Regions from separate parts of the Ensifer fredii genome, predicted to be linked through region 2. Evidence: riboswitches for the same ligand, from Rfam matches in the RefSeq annotation. Region 2 holds a riboswitch; the other holds the start of a gene.
The links. Region 2 has a riboswitch for S-adenosylmethionine ahead of NXT3_RS02500 (O-succinylhomoserine sulfhydrylase). Riboswitches for the same ligand answer to the same signal wherever they lie in the genome.

Region 1 (7,707 bases), 700 kb from region 2:
TAACAAGCTCACTGTCAGCGCTCGCGAGCACTTGCTTAAAGTTGTTGACAGGAATCTCGTTTATTGAATCTATGGGCGTAGGAGATTTCGGGATGAGCTACCTGATAGGAGTGGGACTATACACGCCTGCGGAAGCAGGACGCCTCCTTCACGTGCCCGCGTCGAAAATCTCTCGATGGCTGCGCGGACACTCCGCCAGGGTTCTACGTACGCACCGCTCTGGGCTCCGGCAATCAATCTTGGTGATGATCGGTTGGTGCTCGACTTCAGAGACCTGATGGAAATCAGAGTTGCAGACGCGTTCATTCGAGCAGGTATTTCAGCAATAAAGGTGCGCGCTGCAATTCAGATTGCCCGTGAGGAGCTCGGCCGCGACCACCCTCTTTCTACCGACCGATTTCGGACTGATGGACGTAAGATATTCTTGCACGTCATCGAGACCGACCCCGACGGCCAGGAACGAGAACGCCTGCTGAACATGGCCTTTGACGTGCCCGAATCATCGGTGCGCCGCGCCGTGGAATTTGAAGGTTCTCTCAGTCAGCGGATGGTGAAGGTTCTGTTCGACAACTGCACCTCGCCAGTTCTCGCCTCAACATTACATGGTTTCATAAGTCACTTTGGCCACTCGGCCCTGCACATCAAAGATCTCTCCGGCTTACCGCGCGGGCGAAATTCCACCGATTTGGAATGGATAGAATTTTTGCGCACCTCAGCGGAATCGTGGATGTTCATCACCGGAGATACCCGAGTTCTCAGAAATTCGGCAGAACGAGCAGCACTACGCTCCGCTGGGTTACACGGCTTTGTCTTGGCGCCCGCCTATCAAAAATCGCCTATGCACATGGTGGCAGCGACAATCGTTTCCAGATGGCCTTGCCGCACCTTCGATGCACGAGTTCCGATCGGCAAACACACGAAGCTTCGCTCTCTCCCTCTTTGAGCACCTTTAGATACTTCGCGCTATATATCCGTTTCAGCTCTTGGCGAAAACGTAGTCCGTCTCTTGCCGGAGCACCTCACCCGGCCTCAGCACACCATTCGGAAAACCTCGGTGGTTCACCGCATCGGGCCAGACTTGCGTCTCGAGGCAGAAGCCGGCGAAGGGGCCGTAGCGGCGGCCTTCGAGGCCAGAGACCGGCACGTTCAGTTTGGATCCGGTGTAAAGCTGGACGCCGGGCTCGGTCGTCCGCACCTCCAGCGAGACGCCGGAATTGATGCTGCGCACCAGCGCCACCGAGCGCTTCCGCATGCGCTCCGGCGAGAGGCAGAAATTATGGTCATAGGCGATCCTGTCGCCTTGCATCTGGCGCTTGAGCGAGGTCATCTCGCGGAGGTCGAAGGCAGTGCCGGCGACGGGGCGGATTTCGCCGGTCGGGATCAGCCGCTCGTCCGTCGGCAGGTAATGGTCGGCGGCGATCATGATGTCATGGCCGCGCGCGTCCTCGCCGCCGTCGAGATTGAAATAGCTGTGCTGGCAGACATTGGCGAGCGTCGGCGCGTCGGTCTCGGTTTCGTAGAGGACGTTCAGCGTGCCGCCCGGCTTCAGCGCATAGGTGCAGGTCACCGTGCAGTTGCCGGGATAGCCGGCGCGGCCATCGGGATCGGTGATCCGGAGCGTCACGCTGCCCTCCGCCCGGTCGAGGATCGTCCAGTTGCGCTTGCCGATATTGTCGCTGCCGCCGTGCAGATGTGTGACGCCCTTCTCGTTGAGCTCGAGTTGATAGGCCTTGCCGTCGAGCATGAAGCCCCCGTCGCCGATGCGGTTGGCGTTGCGCCCGGGCGTGGCGCCGAAATAGGAGGAGTGGGCCGGATAGCTTTGGAAATCCTCAAAGCCGAGCACGAGCGGCGCCTGATGGCCGTCAAGCCGCAGGTCCTGGATGACCGAGCCCCAGGTCAAAACCCTGGCGGTCAGCCCGCCGCCCGTGAGCGTCAGCCGATGCACCGGTTCGCCGGACGGCAGGTGGCCGAAGATTTCCGTGTCGGTGCTCATCGTTTCTCCCCTCGCGACATCATCCAAGCGGGCGACAAACTGCGTCATTTCCGGCGGGGCGGCAACCGGAAAGTCACACTTTTCAACGCGACAATTCTTTGGTCGCCGCCTGCAGGCCGGCGAGCGTCAGCGGGAACATCCGCCCGTGAAAGAGCGCGCGGATCACGCCGATCGAATGGGTATGGCGCCAATGGCTCTCCGGCACCGGGTTGAGCCAGATCGACCGCGGGAAATGCGCCGTCAGGCGCTCGAGCCAGAGCGCCCCCGCTTCGTCGTTCCAGTGCTCGACCGAGCCGCCCGGATGGCTGATCTCGTAGGGGCTCATCGCGGCGTCGCCCACGAAGATGGCGCGGTAATCGCTGCCATAGGTGCGCAGGACCTCCGTGGTGCGGGTAATGTCGGCGCGGCGGCGGCGATTGTCCTTCCACAGGCCCTCATAGACGCAATTGTGGAAGTAGAAATAGTCCATCTGGCGGAACTCGGCGCGGGCCGCCGAGAACAGCTCCTCGACGATGCGGATGTGGTCGTCCATCGATCCGCCGACGTCGAAGAACATCAGGAGCTTGACGGCATTGCGGCGCTCCGGCCGGGTGACCACGTCGAGATAGCCGTGCTCGGCGGTGGAACGGATCGTGCCGGAGAGGTCGAGTTCGTCGGCCGCCCCTTGGCGCACCCAGCGCCTGAGCCGCTTCAGCGCCACCTTGATGTTGCGGGTACCGAGCTCGACTGTGTCGTCGTAGTCCTTGAACTCGCGCCGGTCCCAGACCTTGACCGCACGCCGATGCCGCGAGCCTTCCTGGCCGATCCTGATACCTTCGGGATTGTAGCCATAGGCGCCGAAGGGCGAGGTGCCGGCCGTGCCGATCCATTTCGAGCCGCCCTGGTGACGGCCGGTCTGCTCGGCAAGCCGCTGGCGCAGCGTCTCCATCAGCCTGTCGAAACCGCCGAGCGCCTCGACGAGCTTCTTCTCCTCCTCGGTCAGATATTTCTCGGCGAGCTTCTTCAGCCACTCCTCGGGGATCGCCACTTCGGCAACATTCTGCGACGGGGAAACCGCTTCGAGCCCGGCGAAGCAATGCCGGAACACCCGGTCGAAACGGTCGATGTAGCGCTCGTCCTTGATCAGCGCCGTGCGCGCCAGAAAATAGAAGGCCTCCACGTCGAAAGCGGCGATCCCCTTCTCCATTCCCTCGATCAGCGACAGAAACTCCCGAAGCGTCACCGGGATCTTCTCTGCCTTCAGTTCAAGGAAGAAGGGAATGAACATCACTCTCCGCTGCCGATCTTTTCGAGCTCGTAAGGCGTCGTCTGGTACATCTCGTTGATCCAGTTGCCGAAGAAAAGATGCGCATGGCTGCGCCAGCGGTTCTGCGGCGGCAGGGTCGAATCATTGTGCGGGAAATAGTCGTGCGGCAGCTTGATCGGCACGCCGGCGTCCACGTCGCGGAAATATTCGTCTGAGAGCGAGGTGGAATCATATTCGACGTGATTGAACATATAGAGCCGGTTGCCCTTCTTCTCGTGCACCAGGCAGACGCCCATCTCCCTCGATTCCATCAGGATCTCGAGACCCGGCACCCGGTCGATATCAGCGCGGCGTACCTCCGTCCAGCGCGACACGGGGACGGCGAAATCGTCGGAAAAGCCGTTCAGATAGACGGAGGAGGGCTTGAGATTCTGATGACGATAGACGCCGAAGGCCTTTTCCTTGAGCGGATATTTCGGCACGCCGTGGAAGTGGTAGATCGCCGCCATCGCGCCCCAACAGACGTTCAGCGTCGAATGCACATGCGTTTCGGTCCAGTCGAAAATCCGCTGCAGCTCGTCCCAATAGGTGACCTCTTCATAGTCGAGCGTCTCGACCGGGGCGCCGGTGATGATGAAGCCGTCGAACTTGCGGCCCTTCACCTCCTCCCAGGTCTCGTAAAAGGCGAAGAGATGCTCTTCTGGCGTGTTCTTCGGTCGATAGCCGCCGATGCGCACCAGCGTCAGTTCCACCTGCAGCGGCGTCGCGCCGATCAGCCGGGCGATCTGGATCTCCGTCTTGATCTTGTTCGGCATCAGGTTCAAGAGCCCGATCTGCAGCGGGCGGATGTCCTGGCGGACCGCCGCCGTCTCGGTCATCACCCGCACGCCCTCGTTGACGAGCGTTTCAAAGGCAGGCAGCGTATCGGGAATCTTGATGGGCATGGGTCCACTCGATCAATACAAAAAAACCGGCGGCGAGATGATCGCGACCGGTCCTCGGAAATCCGTTCTTTCCTCGGCCCTTTAGCGATTTCTTTAACGTGGCTGCAAGCCGGCCGGCCAAATCACCACAGGATCGTTTGATAGCGTGGCGCCGGGCAGGTGGTCAATGGAAAAGGAGTCTTGGGGTTTGCGGCCCCTCATCCGGCCTGCCGGCCACCTCTCCCCGTTCAACGGGGAGAAGGGACTCGCGGCGGCGCCCAAGCTCTCCCCCCCCCCCGCGAGCGGGGGCTAGTCCTCGGGTTAAGCCCGAGGAGAGGGGCAAACCCGAGGAAAAGGGCGAAGCGTCGCGTACTGCAGCAAGTCCAGACCTTCCTGCATTCCGTACCCCAGACGCGTGACGGCCTTGTCGGGGCTCATCCAAAAGAAGCAGAAGCGGATCGGCGCTCCACCGCCGTCCAGCGTCATTTCGTGATGCAGTCATGTTTGCCGCTGTTCGCCTTCAAGGGCGACGTGGAAATAGTGGCGGCGATGGCAGATTTCCCTATCACCTTTCCCGTAGCGAAAATCCCGGGTGGCGAATTGCGTCGCCGTGTCCGGCAGCGTGAGCCCGGTCTCCTCGAAAAATTCCCGACGGGCCGCGCCTTCCGGGCTCTCGCCAGGCTCAATCGTGCCGCCCGGCACCTGCAGCTCGATTTCGGGAAAATCCGGTTCGTCGAAGACCAGCAGCGAACCCCGCCAGGTGGCGTAGATCAGGACCTTTTGCGCGTCCGGGCTCATGCGTCGCGGCGCGCCATGAAGGCCAGGCGCTCGAACAGGTGCACGTCCTGCTCGTTCTTTAAAAGGGCGCCGTGCAGCTTCGGCAGCATCGATTTTGGATCGGCGCGCAGGTCGGCCGGATCGATCTCATCGGCGACCAGAAGGCGGATCCAGTCGAGAGCCTCGGAGGTCGAGGGCTTCTTTTTGAGCCCCGGCACCTCGCGGATGCCGTAGAAGGCGGCAAGGGCCGCCGATAGCAGGGTCTTGCGGATGCCCGGATAGTGGACCTCGACGATGCGGGCGAGCGTCTCGGCATCGGGAAAGCGGATATAGTGGAAGAAGCAGCGGCGCAGGAAGGCGTCCGGCAGTTCCTTTTCGTTGTTCGAAGTGATGACGACGATCGGCCGGTGCCGCGCGCGGATCGTCTCGCCGGTCTCGTAGACATGGAACTCCATCCGGTCGAGTTCCTGCAAGAGGTCGTTGGGAAATTCAATGTCCGCCTTGTCGATCTCGTCGATCAGCAGCACCACCTTTTCCGACGCCTCGAAAGCCTGCCAGAGCTTGCCCTTGCGGATATAGTTCTTCACGTCGTTGACGCGGGCGTCGCCGAGCTGGCTGTCGCGCAGCCGCGAGACGGCGTCGTAATCGTAGAGCCCCTGCTGCGCCTTGGTGGTCGATTTGACGCTCCACTCTATGAGGTCGAGGCCAAGTGCCGCGGCGATCTGGCGGGCGAGCTCGGTCTTGCCGGTGCCTGGCTCGCCCTTGACGAGCAGCGGCCGCTCCAGCCTTATCGCCGCATTGACGGCGACCATCAGGTCCTTTTCGGCAATATAGTCGGCGGTGCCTTCAAACTGCATGGACCTGCTACTCTCGAGGTTGATGAATGCGCGAAAACCGATCCCGCCTCACCCGCGAAATGCCGTGACCTCGATTTCGATCAGCATTTCCGGGCGGATCAGGTCGCAAACGACCATCGTCGCGGCTGGGCGGATCTCGCCGAAAACCCCGCCGAAAATCGGGAAGACCCGGTCGGCGAAGCTGGCGTCGGTGACGTAGTAATGATTGCGCACGACGTCCGAGAGCGAGAAGCCGGCTTCCTTCAGCGCAGCCTCGATCGTCTTCAGGCAGTTGCGCGCCTGTTCCTCGACCGTCTTCGGCATGGTCATGCTGGCGTAGTCGTAGCCGGTCGTGCCGGAGACGAAGCACCAGTCGCCCTTGACGACGGCACGCGAATAGCCTGCCGTCTTCTCGAAGGGCGATCCGGTCGAAATCAGCCTGCGCGTCATCCGCGAGCCGTTCAGGCCCAGGGGCGCGATGCGGCGGTCGACTTCTCGAAGCTGTCGATGGCGCCCGCCTTTTCGAGCGTCAGGCCGATGTCGTCGAGGCCGTTCAGCAGGCAATGGCGCTTGAAGGCATCGATCTCGAACTTGATCGAACCGCCGTCCGGGCCGGTGATTTCCTGGGCTTCCAGATCGACAGACAAGACGGCATTGGAGCCGCGGTTGGCATCGTCCATCAGCTTGTCGAGGTCGGCCTGGCTGACGACGATCGGCAGGATGCCGTTCTTGAAACAGTTGTTGTAGAAGATGTCGGCGAAAGACGTCGAGATGACGCAGCGGATGCCGAAATCGAGGAGCGCCCAGGGCGCATGCTCGCGCGAGGAGCCGCAGCCGAAATTGTCGCCGGCAACCAGGATCTTGGCGTTCTGATAGGCCGGCTTGTTGAGCACGAAATCGGGGTTCGGCGTGCCGTCCTCGTTGTAGCGCGCCTCGGCGAAAAGCCCCGTGCCGAGGCCGGTGCGCTTGATCGTCTTCAGGTAGTCCTTCGGGATGATCATGTCCGTGTCGATGTTGACGACGGGCAGGGGCGCAGCAACGCCGGTGAGCTTGACGAACTTGTCCATGGTCTAGCCTTCGATTTCAGCGGAAGTGTTGGGAGAGCGTTTAGATCAGTTTCGCGCCGAAATGAAGGAGAATCTGTGCTGCGGGCCTTGGCGGCTCGCTTCTGGAGCGTCCTTTGAGCGTTTCTAGAGATCGATGATCGTGCCGCGCCCGTCGTTCCAGATCCGCATTTCGCGCTGCTGGCCGGCATTTGCCCGGGCCCGTGCCGGCATCGGCTTCGCCCTGAACCGCGCGGCGATCGCACTGCCGATCGCGACGACGGCGGCGATGCCGGCAAGCGCCAGGGCGAGCGAGGCGGTCAGCACGAAGGCCGCGACCGTGATGGCAATGGCGGCGGCCGTGAAAAGAACAGAGCGGATGCTTTGCATGTTCGTCACCTTTCTTTAAGCCATGTGGTGGCTCGCGGCACCGCTTGCAAGAGGGGCCTTCGACCTTGCGCAAGGCAACAAAGGCGGGCACAACGGGTTGCATGACACGTGCGACAGATCATCATCCCGTGCGGCTCCGCCGCTCCGTGCTTAGCGTTCCTGCCGACAATCCCCGCGCGCTCGCCAAGATCAAGGACCTTGCCGCAGACGCGGTGATCTTCGACCTCGAGGATGCCGTGACGCCCGAGCACAAGGCGCAAGCCCGCGACGCCCTTGTCAGCCATCTGTCCGCAAACCGTCCCGACGGCGAAGCGATCATCCGCATCAATGTGGCGGAATCGGGATTCCGCGAAGCGGATCTTGCCGCCTCGGTCGTGCTGCGCCCGGACGCCATTCTTCTGCCGAAGGTCGAAAGCCCTGCCGACATCCAAGCGGTGCTCGATTGGCTCTCCGACAACGACGCGCCCGAAAGCCTGCGGCTCTGGGCGATGATCGAGAC
Region 2 (7,707 bases):
CGCCGCGGCGACCGCGTCGTCCTCAAAAGCCGCGAGGGAGAGGTGATGGCGAAGATCCTGGCGCGTCAGACGTCGCGCGGCGTCGAGCTTCTGTCGCTCAATCCCGACCACCCGAACCGCAGTTTCGAGATGAAAGACGTGGAATGGATCGCTCGGATCATCTGGGCCAGCCAATAGGAAAGCGTCGAGATGCGGCCGCAATTCATCTCCATCGCCGGCGGGCTCGCCGCCCTCGCCCTCTATACCGCAATCCTGCTCGGCGGGGCCGCCTCGATCCGCGGTCGTGAAAGCGCCGCCGCGCCCGATCTCGTGCTCGAGACGCCGGACGCCGCCATGATCGAGGAGCCGGCCGCGGAGCCGGTTCCGGCGGAGCAACCGCCAGCCGCGGCGGCGTCGCCGACCGCCGAACAGGAGGCGGCCGCCAAGACCTCCAGGACGCCGGTGCGACCCGTCGACCCAAATCTCTTTGCCATGCCGGAAGAGGGGCTTGCTAAACCGCTCGAGCGGATTGCGCCGCGGCCGCCTCTTTCGGCGCCGCCCGAAAAGAAGGCAACGCCGCTTGTCCTGCAGCGGCCCGTCGCCCTTGCCGCCGGTCTCGTCCAGACCGGCGACACGACACTGCAAATCAGCGACATCGAGCCGGAAAAAGCCGATCGGATCTGCGAGGGGGGCGGCAAGACATGGCCCTGCGGCATGGTCGCCCGAACGGCGTTCCGCAATTTCTTGAGGGGACGGGCGCTCGTCTGCTCTGAGATCGACGAGGAGCGCGAAGGCTCCGCCACCGCAAACTGCAGGGTCGGCAACATGAGCGTCGCCGAGTGGCTGGTCACGAACGGCTGGGCGATACCGATCCCGGGCACCGCCCTCGAAGCAAAGGCGGAGGCCGCCCGCAAAGCCAAGCGCGGCTTCTACGGCGGCGACCCGCGTGATCTGAGCCGGAGGCGGCTGGTGATCGACGAGCCCGCGGGCGCCGCGGACCTCGGCGAGACCGCGCGGGACTTGCAAGCCCCTGCGGGAACTCCTAACTGGGCTCCATCAATTTCAGGAGAATAGATGTCCGCGAGCCTCAGTCAGCACGAAGCCCTTGTCTATGTCATGGTCATGATGTCTGCCGTCGACAGGAGCATGAGCGACGACGAATTCGCACGGATTGGCGGGCTGGTGCGTTTCCTGCCGGCCTTCGACGGTTTCGAGGAAGACCGCCTGATCCATATCGGCCGCGAGTGCGCGGCCCAGCTCGCCGCGCCTGAAGGCCTCGACGTGACGCTCGAAATGGTTCGCGAATCGCTGCCGCAGCGCCACTACGAAACCGCCTACGCTCTTGCCGTCGAGATCGCCGCCGCTGATCAACGCATCCGCACCGAGGAAATCCGGCTGTTGCAGCTGTTGCGCGACCGTCTCGCCCTCGACAAGCTCACCTGCGCGGCGATCGAGCGCGGCGCGCTTGCCCGCTTTCGCAAGTAACGGCAACGTGTCTTTGCCCTTTCTCGGCAATGGTCATACCGTCGTCCTGTCGCCTCTTTCCTTAAAAGCCGCCTCTAGGAAGGAAGCGGCGATTCAAAGTGAACAAGCGGCCATAGGATCGGCGTGAAGAGTGAAATGCTTTTCCTTGGAATTGCTGAGCCGGTCTGGCGGCTCGGTGCCTTTGCGGTAATCTTCGCCGCGCTAGCAGCACTCGAACTGCTGCATCCGCGGCTCGAAAGGCCGGAACTGCTGCGGGCACTCAAGGCGCGTCGCTGGGCCACCAACCTGTCGATTCTTCTGCTCTCCTCCCTGCTAATGCGCATCGTCTTTCCGGCCGCCGCGACAGGCGTCGCGATCTGGGCCGGCTTGCGCGGCTATGGCCTCCTCCCAGCACTCGGCGTGACGGCGCCGCTTGCCGGTCTCCTGGCCTTCGTCGCACTTGATTTTGCCGTCTGGCTGGAGCACGTGGTGTTTCACAAACTGCCCATCTTATGGCTGATCCACCGGGTGCATCACGCCGACCCCGGGGTGGACGTCACGACGGCGCTGCGCTTCCACCCGCTGGAGATCCTGCTTTCGATGGCTTGGAAAAGCGCGGTCATCATCGCTCTCGGGGCGCCGGCACTCTCGGTGCTGGTCTTTGAAATCGTCCTCAATGCCGCCGCGATGTTCAACCACGCCAACCTGCGACTGCCGCCAAAATTTGACGGGGTCTTGCGGCTGCTGATTGTCACACCCGACATGCACCGCATCCATCACTCCGTGGAAAAGCGGGAAACGGATTCGAACTACGGCTTCAATCTCTCTCTTTGGGATCGACTGTTTTCGACCTATGTGGCACAGCCGGCAAGCGGCGACGACGGGATCGAGACCGGCTTAAGGGCCTTTGGACGCAGCGAGCCGACAAAGCTCGTCTGGTCGCTGATGCTGCCGTTCCGGCGCGGGTAAACGAGACGGGAGCAGGCCCTGCTTGCCAGCCGAGCCCGGCCGCTTGGCGTCAGTAGATGCCGTTCGGAAAATAGCGCAGGTAAATCTCTTCGAGCCTGCCGCTGCGCGAAAGCGCCAAGAGCGCATGGTCGATCGCCTGCGTCAAAGCGGGCTCGGTCGTGCGGTTCATGATCGTCAGCCCTTCGCCCAGAAAGCGCTCGGAAAAATAGGCGCCGTCCATCAGGGCGCAGCATCCCGCGGCGACGCTGCCGGAGACCCAGAAGGAGAGCTGCATGGCATCGGAGAAGGCGGCCGTCACGGCGCCCTCCCGCAGGGCGTTCAGTAGGGCCTGTCGGTCGGGGTAGGCTTTGGCCTCGAGCTTCGGGAAGAAGGCCTTCAGCATCGCTTCATGCGTCGTTCCGGCCACGGCCCCGACCGGCTTGCCGACGAGGTCGTCCGGTCTCTGAACCCCCTCGGCAGCCTTCCTGTTGAGGGCGAAACGGGCCGGCAGTTGCAAGAAGGCCCTGGAGAAGGCGAAACGCCGCCTTAGTTCCGGCGTCACGGCGATGCCGGCGACGATCGCCTCGCCCTGGCCCTGTTCGAGCGCCGGCATCAGTTCGGGATAGGTCACCGCCTGGATCTGGCATTTCGGTTCGATCTCCAGCTCGCGGCAGATTTCCCGGGCGAGATCGACGTGGAATCCCGAAAGCTTGCCCGACTGATCGATAAAATTGAAAGGCGGGAAATCGACCGTGGTGAGGAAGCGCAGCCGAGCCAGGCCGGTCAGATCGGGCTTGGCGATGCGCTCGCGGGCATCGAACAGCAGCGGCAGGTCCTTCGGCGCGCCGCCCGCCGCGGATGCGACGAGCACCGCCGCGACCGCCAGCAGCCCGATAGTTTTGTGAAAGGAAGCGCGCGTCATTACCATCCGATTCGCAAGCATTGAGCGGAACTTAGCGGGATGCTGCAGCGCTGACCATAGGCCGGCCCTCGGCAGGGCCGCGCATTCTTAAAGCCGGTCGGGCGAATACGGAAGGAAGGGAAAATGGAGCGGGTGATCGGGATCGAACCGACGACATCAAGCTTGGGAAGCTGGCGTTCTACCACTGAACTACACCCGCGTCTGAAGCGGAAATTTCCCCAATGGTCGCGATCTGTCAAGCGTCTAGATGATTCACTGCTCTATTGGAGCAGTGAATCATCCAGCTATTGGGCTCACTCGGCGCGAAAATGCTTGGAAAGCTTCAGGCCCTGCGCCTGGTAGTTCGAGCCGAGATCGATGCCGTAAAGACCTTCCGGACGCTCCAGCATGTGCTCGTAGATCAGCCGGCCGACGATCTGCCCGTGTTCGAGGATGAAGGGCACTTCGTGGCTGCGGACCTCGAGTACTGCGCGGCTGCCGCTGCCGCCGGCTGAGGCGTGGCCGAACCCCGGATCGAAGAAGCCGGCATAATGGACGCGGAACTCGCCGACCAGCGGATCGAAGGGCGTCATTTCGGCGGCGTAGAGCGGCGGCACATGAACTGCCTCGCGCGACACGAGGATGTAAAACTCGTCCGGATCGAGGATCAGGTCGTCGCGGCCGCGGCTATAGAGCGGCTCCCAGAAATCAAAAACGGCGTGCTCCGCCTTCTTGTCGACGTCGACCACCGACGTGTGATGCTTGCCGCGATAGCCGATCAGGCCGTCCGGGCCGGTGCCCTTGAGGTCGATCGACAGCGCAATGCCGCCGCCGGTGATGTTGGGCCGCTCGCTGGCGACGAGCACGTCGCTTTCGTGCAAGCCCAGCAGTTCTTGCTCGGAAAGAACGGAGTGGCCGACGCGGAAACGGATCTGCGAGAGACGCGAGCCGCGGCGAACGACGATCGGAAAGGTCCGCGGACTGATCTCGAGATAAAGCGGCCCGCTGTAGCCGGCGGGGATCTTGTCGAACTCCTGCGCCCTATCGGTGATGACGCGCGTGAAGATGTCAAGGCGACCGGTCGAACTCTTCGGATTGGCCGACGCCGACATGGTCTCCGGCAGCGTCAGGCTCTCCATCAGCGGCACGATATAGACGCAGCCGGTTTCCAGCACCGCGCCCTCGCGAAGATCGATGACGTGCAGCTTCAGGCGGTCGAGCTTGTCGGCGACGAGATGCGCCGGTCCCGGCATGAAGCTCGCCCGGACGCGAAACGCCTTGGATCCGAGCCGAAGATCGAGGCTCGCCGGCTGGATCTGGTCATCATCCAGCGGCTTCTCGCTCTTCAGACGTCCCGTGGCAAACAGCGCGGCAATTGCGCGGTCGGCCAAAATCCCTGTGTCGCGGCCCATTCCGATCCTCATTCTCAGTTGCCAGACAAAACCAAACTCCGGGAATTGACGCAAGCGCGGCCAGGCAGTATTGGAGCTTTATCCCGTGGTGATTTGGCCGGTCGGCTTGCAGCCACGTTAAACAAGTAGCTAAAAAGGCCGGGTGTCAAACCGGTCGTTTCGCGGCCGGTTTTTTTGTTCTGAAGGTGATCGTCGCATGAGCAAGACCTGGCGCCCGGCAACCCAACTCGTCCACGGCGGGACCACCCGCTCGCAGCACGGCGAGACCTCGGAAGCGATCTTCCTGACACAGGGCTTCGTCTACGAAAGCTCGGAAGCGGCGGAAGCCCGCTTCAAGGGCGAGACCGACGGCTTCATCTATGCCCGCTACGGAAGCCCGACCAACGACATGTTTGAGAAGCGCATGTGCATGCTCGAAGGCGCCGAGGATGCGCGCGCCACGGCCTCCGGTATGGCGGCGGTTTCGGCGGCGATCCTCTGCCAGGTCAAGGCGGGAGACCACATCGTCGCCGCCCGCGCCCTCTTCGGCTCCTGCCGCTGGGTGGTCGAAACGCTCGCTCCGAAATACGGCGTCGAATGCACGCTGGTCGACGGCCGCGAGCTTGCCAACTGGGAAAAGGCGGTGCGGCCGAACACCAAGGTCTTCTTCCTCGAGAGCCCGACCAACCCGACGCTGGAGGTGATCGACATCGCCGGCGTCGCCAGGCTCGCCGACCAGGTGGGCGCCAAGCTCGTGGTCGACAATGTCTTCGCGACGCCGCTCTTCCAGAAGCCGCTGGAGCTGGGCGCCCATGTCGTCGTCTATTCCGCCACCAAGCATATCGATGGCCAGGGCCGCTGCCTCGGCGGCGTCGTGCTTGCCGACAAGGAATGGATCGACGAGAACCTGCACGACTATTTCCGCCACACCGGCCCTGCCATGTCGCCCTTCAACGCCTGGACGTTGCTCAAGGGCATCGAAACGCTGCCGCTGCGCGTCAGGCAGCAGACGGAAAACGCCCGCCGCATCGCCGACTTCCTCGCTGAGCAGCCCCAGGTGGCGCGCGTCATCTATCCGGGCCGCAAGGACCATCCGCAGGCCGACATCATCGCCAAGCAGATGACCGGCGGCTCGACGCTGGTCGCCTTCGAGCTGAAGGGCGGCAAGGATGCGGCCTTCGCGCTGCAGAACGCCCTTGAGATCGTGCGGATTTCCAACAATCTCGGCGATTCCAAGAGCCTGATTACACATCCGGCGACGACGACGCACAAGAACCTCACCGACGAGGCCCGTACCGAACTCGGCATCTCGGCCGGAACCGTACGGTTCTCGGCCGGGATCGAAGACAGCGACGACCTTGTCGAGGATTTCGCCAAGGGACTGAAGTCGATCCGCGCCTGAACCGTCCAATTTCAGGTGACCTCAGCCGCCCGGCCCCGCCGGGCGGCTTTTTCATGACCCGTCACGAAAGGTGAGACGCGCGAGAACGATGCGCGACAGGGCAGTGTAGAGGCATAGGACGGCGAATATCGCCGCCAGCACAGGGAACCGGTGCGGAAACAGGCAGACGGCCACGAAGAAGACGATCGTCTCGGTCGCCTCCGCAAGCCCGGTGGTGAAGTAGATCGACTTCGCACCACGGATCTCGGTCGACAGTGCGCGCTTCTCGGCGATCGCGGCGAAGGCGAGGAAGCTCGAGCCGTTGACATAGAAAGCGAAGAGCAAGAGCCCCCCGGCAAACCCGTTGGCCGCCGGATCGGCGGCGATGAAGGCCAGCGGGATCGCGCCATAGAAGGCGAAGTCGAGAACGATGTCGAGAAAACCGCCGAAATCGGTCTTGCGGCTCGCGCGCGCCACTGCCCCGTCGAGGCCGTCGCAAAGCCGGCTCAGGAGAATGAGAGCCGCACCCGCCACGTAGTAATGCAAGGCAATCAGGACGGCCGCGGCAAGTCCAAGACAAAGGCCGGCGACCGTGACCGCATCGGCGCCCAAGCCCCGCTTGGCGAGGGCGGCGCCGAGCCGGTTCAGGATAGGATCGAGATGCCTGCGCGCCGCGCCGTCGAGCATATTCCCCTGCCTTGCGTGAAAATCGTAAGGACCCGTATAATCCTGCCGTTATTCTTCACGAAACCTTATCGCTGTATGATACTCGAGCAGTTTTGAAACAGGATGTCGAACATGTACCGTGCGCTGACACGCGACATAGAGGTCACGGTGGAGCCGTACTATCTCGAAGAACAATCGGATCCGGATGATAGCCGCTATGTCTGGGGCTACCGCATCGTCATCTCGAACCATTCCGAAATCGCGGTTCGGCTGATGACCCGCTACTGGCACATCACCGACGAGAACGGCCAGGTGGACGAGGTCAGCGGTCCAGGCGTCATCGGCGAGCAGCCGCTGCTCAATCCCGGCGACACCTACGAATATTCCTCCGGCTGCCCGCTCGACACCCCCTCCGGCGTCATGTTCGGCCACTACAGCATGGAGGCCGAAGACGGAGAGACCTTCAATGTCGCCATCCCCGCCTTCTCGCTCGATTCTCCCGGACTGGTGCGGACGCTGAACTAAAGCCCGTCGCGTTCAAACGTATTCACGCGGCGCGCCTTAGGTCTTTGTTTTTGTGCATGTCGTTATCCCAAAACCGCTGCACACTTTTGGGCGACATGCATTAGCCGCCCGCCTTTATTGAGATCGCACCTCGCTCGCCTCGAAGCGATAGTCGGTGGAGCAGAACTCGCAGGTGACCTTGATCTCGCCGTCCTCGATGCTGTGCTCGATATCCTCCTCGCTCAGTCCCTCCAGGACCTCGCGTATCTTGTCACGCGAGCAGCTGCAGCGATCGTAGACGGCCTGCGGCTGGTAGACGCGCACGCCCCGTTCGTGGAACAGACGATATAGCAGACGCTCGGTGCCGACGGTAGGATCGGTCAGCTCGTCGGAATCGATCGTATCCACCATCACCTTGGCTTCCGCCCAGAGATCGTCTTCCTCGAAGAGCAGGCTGGCGTCGCCGTCATCGC

Region 1: it holds a riboswitch for S-adenosylmethionine, as region 2 does, so the genes downstream of both, metA (homoserine O-acetyltransferase MetA) here and NXT3_RS02500 (O-succinylhomoserine sulfhydrylase) in region 2, are expected to answer to the same signal.

Annotation. Positions count from the first base shown of each region.
Region 1 covers NZ_CP024307.1:3,785,880-3,793,586, forward strand. Annotated here, with positions in the region: gene NXT3_RS32475 (PIN-like domain-containing protein) at 278-943, shown strand; gene NXT3_RS18580 (aldose epimerase family protein) at 977-1,993, opposite strand; gene NXT3_RS18585 (vWA domain-containing protein) at 2,076-3,260, opposite strand; gene metA (homoserine O-acetyltransferase MetA) at 3,260-4,183, opposite strand; SAM riboswitch at 4,245-4,322, opposite strand; partial or broken gene NXT3_RS33285 (NUDIX hydrolase) at 4,484-4,960, opposite strand; gene NXT3_RS18600 (AAA family ATPase) at 4,957-5,796, opposite strand; gene NXT3_RS18605 (RidA family protein) at 5,845-6,225, opposite strand; gene leuD (3-isopropylmalate dehydratase small subunit) at 6,237-6,842, opposite strand; gene NXT3_RS18615 (hypothetical protein) at 6,966-7,208, opposite strand; gene NXT3_RS18620 (HpcH/HpaI aldolase/citrate lyase family protein) at 7,310-7,707, shown strand, end outside.
Region 2 covers NZ_CP024307.1:515,164-522,870, reverse strand. Annotated here, with positions in the region: gene NXT3_RS02535 (S24 family peptidase) at 1-177, shown strand, start outside; gene NXT3_RS02530 (thermonuclease family protein) at 190-1,053, shown strand; gene NXT3_RS02525 (tellurite resistance TerB family protein) at 1,054-1,464, shown strand; gene NXT3_RS02520 (sterol desaturase family protein) at 1,600-2,412, shown strand; gene NXT3_RS02515 (transporter substrate-binding domain-containing protein) at 2,462-3,313, opposite strand; tRNA gene NXT3_RS02510 (tRNA-Gly) at 3,438-3,512, opposite strand; gene NXT3_RS02505 (2'-deoxycytidine 5'-triphosphate deaminase) at 3,607-4,704, opposite strand; SAM riboswitch at 4,780-4,858, shown strand; gene NXT3_RS02500 (O-succinylhomoserine sulfhydrylase) at 4,901-6,085, shown strand; gene NXT3_RS02495 (CDP-alcohol phosphatidyltransferase family protein) at 6,137-6,751, opposite strand; gene apaG (Co2+/Mg2+ efflux facilitator ApaG/CorD) at 6,863-7,255, shown strand; gene NXT3_RS02485 (Hsp33 family molecular chaperone) at 7,370-7,707, opposite strand, start outside.